2 regions of the Streptomyces sp. NPDC032822 genome follow, and region 2 is predicted to be linked to the other one. Evidence: riboswitches for the same ligand, from Rfam matches in the RefSeq annotation. Region 2 holds a riboswitch; the other holds the start of a gene.
What was found. A riboswitch is a leader RNA that binds a small molecule or an ion and turns the genes downstream of it on or off. The one in region 2 is predicted to bind glycine.

Region 1 (2,385 bases), on a different contig from region 2:
TCAGCGTGTCGAAGTAGGAACCGTGCACGACCTCGATCCCACCGGCGGTCAGTCCCGCGGCCAGGATCGTGGCGTACCGGTGGGTGCGCCGCGCGATGCCCCTGAGCCCGTCGGGCCCGTGGTAGACGGCGTACATGCCGGCCATGACGGCCAGCAGCACCTGCGCGGTGCAGATGTTGCTGGTCGCCTTCTCCCGGCGGATGTGCTGCTCACGGGTCTGCAGGGCGAGCCGGTAGGCCTTGTTCCCGTCGGCGTCCACGGACACCCCCACGAGCCGCCCGGGCAGGCTGCGCGCGAACTTCTCGCGCACGGCCATGTATCCGGCGTGCGGCCCGCCGAAGCCCATCGGCACCCCGAACCGCTGCGTCGTCCCGACCGCGATGTCCGCACCGAGTTCGCCCGGGGACTTCAGCAGCGTGAGCGCGAGCAGATCGGCGGCGACGGTCACGAGCGCGCCGAGTTCGTGGGCCTGGTCGATGAGCGGCTTGATGTCGCGTACGGCCCCGGAGGCGCCCGGGTACTGGATCAGCACCCCGTTGATCTCCCGCCCGGCGAGCCCGGCCGGAATGCCCTCGCCGAGGTCGGCGACGACGACCTCCACGCCGGTCGGCTCGGCGCGGGTCCGGATCACGGCGACGGTCTGCGGCAGCGTGTCCGCGTCGACGAGGAAGAGACCCTTCTTGTTCTTGCCCATACGCCGGGACAGCGCCAGCGCCTCGGCGGCCGCGGTGCCCTCGTCGAGCAGCGAGGCACCGGAGGTCGGCAGCCCGGTGAGGTCGGCGACCATCGTCTGGAAGTTCAGCAGGGCTTCGAGCCGCCCCTGGGAGATCTCGGGCTGGTACGGCGTGTAGGCCGTGTACCAGGCCGGGTTCTCCATCACGTTGCGCAGGATCACGGGCGGCGTGAAGGTCCCGTAGTACCCGAGCCCGATCATCGAGTCGAGCACCTGGTTGCGGTCGGCCAGCGACCGCAGCTCGGCCAGCACCTCGGCCTCGGTGCGGGCGCCCGGCAGCTCCAGCGCGTCGGCGTTCTTGATCACATCCGGGACCGCGGCGGCGGTGAGTTCGTCGAGCGAGCCGTATCCGACCTGCGCGAGCATCTTGGCCCGCGCCTCCTGGTCGGGCCCGATGTGGCGCTGCTCGAAGGGGATGCCCTGTTCGAGCTCGGCGAGCGGAATGCGGTGGGCAGTCATTGCGGAGGCCTCCTGGTCTGACGCGACCTTCGAGGGGAACCCCGGCACGGGTACCCCGACGGCCTCCCCCTCTGTCATCTCAACCTGAGAGTTTCACCGGGCCGCCCGAGGGTGCCCGGCTTTCACCGTCGGTGAGAGCGGAAGCCGTCGACACCCGCCCTGCTTTCCAGAGTGACCTCGTCCGTGCGGTACGTGGGCCTGAGAGATTCCGGGGAGGATTTGCTCCTTCGGCGCCTTCCGGATGGTGTCCGGAGGACTCTCCCGCACGGGGTCAGCAGCCGCTGCCAGCCTACCAGCGAGGTCAACGCCCGATCCCTCAAGTGGCCGCCTCCCTGAATCTGCTCTTTTGTAGTGTTTACGGATGAGTTGCGAGCAAGTGGAGGGCCCGTGCAGACCGACATCGATCCGCGCAACCTGATCGGCCGCAAGGCGTTCGACCGCACCGGCACCAAGATCGGCACCATCGACGAGGTCTACCTCGACGACGCGACCGGCGTTCCGGAGTGGGCGGCCATACGCACCGGCCTCTTCTCCAGAGACGCCTTCGTCCCCCTGGAGCCCAGCGAACTGATCGAGGGCACCCTCCGCATCCCCTTCGACCGCGCCCTGATCAAGGACGCCCCCGACTTCGGAGTGGGCCGCCACCTCTCCCCCGACCAGGAACTCCAGCTCTACCACCACTACGGCCTCGACATCAGTGCCCCTCCCCCCTTCCCGGACCACGACTTCGGCAGGCTGGCAGGCACAGAGGAAGCCTGATCCCCACCGACCCCGCAGCCCCGAGTCCCTCCGCCTCACCTGCCCCACGGCACCGACGCGCGACTCACCCCGCCCGCGCTCTCCCTCCATCCACCGAAGACCCCCCGTCACCGTCCCCACCCTCGCCCGGTCTTCGCGCCACCAGCGGCAACGGCTCCGCCACCTCCAACTCCGGATCGTCGATGCGCAACGTCCGCACCCGCCCGGGCTCCGAGTCGGGCGTCTCGAACCGCACGGTGACCCGTCCCAGCCCGCTTCCCTGCACCCAGCCGTGCCCGTACGTGGCATGCCGCACATCGTGCCCCGACACCCACCGCCGCTCGACCGGCGCCACAGGCTCCACGACAGCCGCGTCGACGGCATCCTCCACCGCCCCCGCTTCCCTGCGCTCCCCCGCTTCGGCTTCCCCCGCCGCCTGCGCGAACAGGTCCTCC
Region 2 (2,385 bases):
TACCGCGAGACTCCCCGGCCGCGCTCGCGCTGGCCGGCCAGCGCGGTGTCCGGTGTGACGTCGAGCAGCAGCAGGTGCAGGACGCCGCCCCGGCGACGGGCCTCGCGGGCCAGCCAGCCGCGCACCCAGGCCTGGGTGCCGCAGTCGTGCACCACGACGCCCGCACCGGAGCGCAGCGCGCGGCGCAGCCCGGCGTAGTGGGCGAGGCGGACCAGCGGGCGGTAGACCGCGTAGGGCAGCAAGCGCGACAGGCGGCCGTCCCAGTGGTCGCGGGTGTCCTGGGAGTCGATCCGGACGCCCTTGACCGTGCGCCGCATCAGCGTGGACTTGCCGCTGCCCGGCAGGCCCGTGATGACCACGAGGTCCTGGGGGGCGAAGAGCAGTGCGTGCGGGCTGTGGCCACCGCGGTCACGCAGGTCGCGGACGACGGGTGCGGCAAGCGGTGCGCAGGCCTCCTCGGCCGGTGCCGTGGGCTGCTGAGGCAGCGCGAGGGCCGAGGTGGTCGCGTACGCCGTGGTCCTGTTCACCGTGATCGTCCTCCCCTGGGGTGGTCACGAGTCCCTCCCCGTCGAGTGTAAAGAGAAGGTAATACGCGGTGTCTCGTGTTTTCATGCGCTTACTGCCACAGCCCGGTTACAGATCCGGCCCTGCCGCGCGCCGGGGATGCGTGCAATGATGTCGGCGCCAACTGCATACCGGCCGTTTGAATCCGCGCGGGAGAGTTCCGGGTCGTACGTGTGTCGTACGAGTGCCCGGACGCCGAAGGAGCAAGTCCCTCCCTTGAATCTCTCAGGCACCGTTACCGCACGGGCGAGGCACATCTGAAAAGCGGGCCGCCCCGACAGCGGCCCCACCCAAGGTGCAAGTCGTGACCACCGTTTCGCGGGGTCGCGTCGAACCTCTCAGGTTCCGATGACAGATGGGGAGGAACGACCTCGCCGTCATGCCTTGGGAGACAACCGTCCGATGAGCAGCACCGCACCCCGTCTTACGGCCCTCGACGCCCTGCATCGTTCGCTGGGCGCGACGATGACCGACTTCGCCGGCTGGGACATGCCCCTGCGCTACGGCTCCGAGCGCGACGAGCACCACGCCGTCCGCACCCGTGCCGGTCTCTTCGACCTCTCGCACATGGGCGAGATCACGGTGACCGGGCCGCAGGCCGCCGCCCTCCTGAACTTCGCGCTCGTGGGCAACATCGGGTCCGTCGGCGTGGGCCGCGCCCGCTACACCATGATCTGCCGGGCCGACGGCGGCATCCTGGACGACCTGATCGTCTACCGGCTCGCGGACACCGCGTACATGGTCGTCGCCAACGCCTCCAACGCCCAGGTCGTCCTGGACGCCCTCGTGGAGCGGGCCGACGGCTTCGACGCCGAGGTGCGCGACGACCGGGACGCCTACGCGCTGATCGCCGTACAGGGCCCCGAGTCGTCCGGCGTGCTCAAGTCGCTCACCGACGCCGACCTCGACGGCCTGAAGTACTACGCCGGGCTGCCCGGCACCGTCGCCGGCGTCCCCGCGCTGATCGCCCGCACCGGGTACACCGGCGAGGACGGCTTCGAGCTGTTCGTGAAGCCGGAACACGCCGTCGAGCTGTGGCAGGCCCTCACCGAGGCCGGCGAGGGCGTCGGCCTGGTCCCCTGTGGTCTGTCCTGCCGGGACACGCTGCGCCTGGAGGCGGGCATGCCGCTGTACGGGCACGAGCTCTCCACGGAGCTGACCCCCTTCGACGCCGGGCTCGGCCGCGTGGTGAAGTTCGAGAAGGAGGGCGACTTCGTGGGGCGCGCCGCCCTGCGCGAGGCCGTCGACAACCTCGACCACGAGCCGCCGCGCGTCCTGGTCGGCCTGATCGCCGAGGGCCGCCGTGTCCCGCGCGCCGGGTACCCGGTCGTCGCCGACGGCCGGGTGATCGGCGAGGTCACCTCCGGCGCCCCCTCGCCCACGCTGGGCAGGCCGATCGCGATGGCGTACGTCGACGCCGGGCACGCGGCGCCGGGCACCGCGGGCGTGAGCGTGGACATCCGGGGCAGCCACGAACCGTACGAGGTCGTGGCGCTGCCGTTCTACAAGCGACAGAAGTAGACACTCGAAGCGGTCCGTGCGTGACCCTGCGCACATTCCCGCCGCTCACGCACGTCTCCAGCAGTCCCCCCTTCATCAGCACTCCCCCGCGTACAGGAGAATTCAGGCCATGAGCAACCCCCAGCAGCTGCGCTACAGCAAGGAGCACGAGTGGCTGTCGGGCGCCGAGGACGGCGTCTCGACGGTCGGCATCACGGAGCACGCGGCCAACGCGCTCGGCGATGTCGTGTTCGTCCAGCTCCCGGAGGTCGGTGACACGGTGGCCGCGGGCGAGACCTGCGGCGAACTGGAGTCGACCAA

Region 1: it holds a riboswitch for glycine, as region 2 does, so the genes downstream of both, gcvP (aminomethyl-transferring glycine dehydrogenase) here and gcvT (glycine cleavage system aminomethyltransferase GcvT) in region 2, are expected to answer to the same signal.

The regions. Positions count from the first base shown of each region.
Region 1 covers NZ_JBVIOL010000034.1:36,143-38,527, forward strand. Annotated here, with positions in the region: gene gcvP (aminomethyl-transferring glycine dehydrogenase) at 1-1,192, opposite strand, end outside; glycine riboswitch at 1,369-1,466, opposite strand; gene ACZ5VD_RS42325 (PRC-barrel domain-containing protein) at 1,580-1,951, shown strand; gene ACZ5VD_RS42330 (DNA polymerase IV) at 2,016-2,385, opposite strand, start outside.
Region 2 covers NZ_JBVIOL010000009.1:326,386-328,770, forward strand. Annotated here, with positions in the region: gene ACZ5VD_RS26505 (AAA family ATPase) at 1-533, opposite strand, end outside; glycine riboswitch at 705-815, shown strand; glycine riboswitch at 816-929, shown strand; gene gcvT (glycine cleavage system aminomethyltransferase GcvT) at 967-2,085, shown strand; gene gcvH (glycine cleavage system protein GcvH) at 2,195-2,385, shown strand, end outside.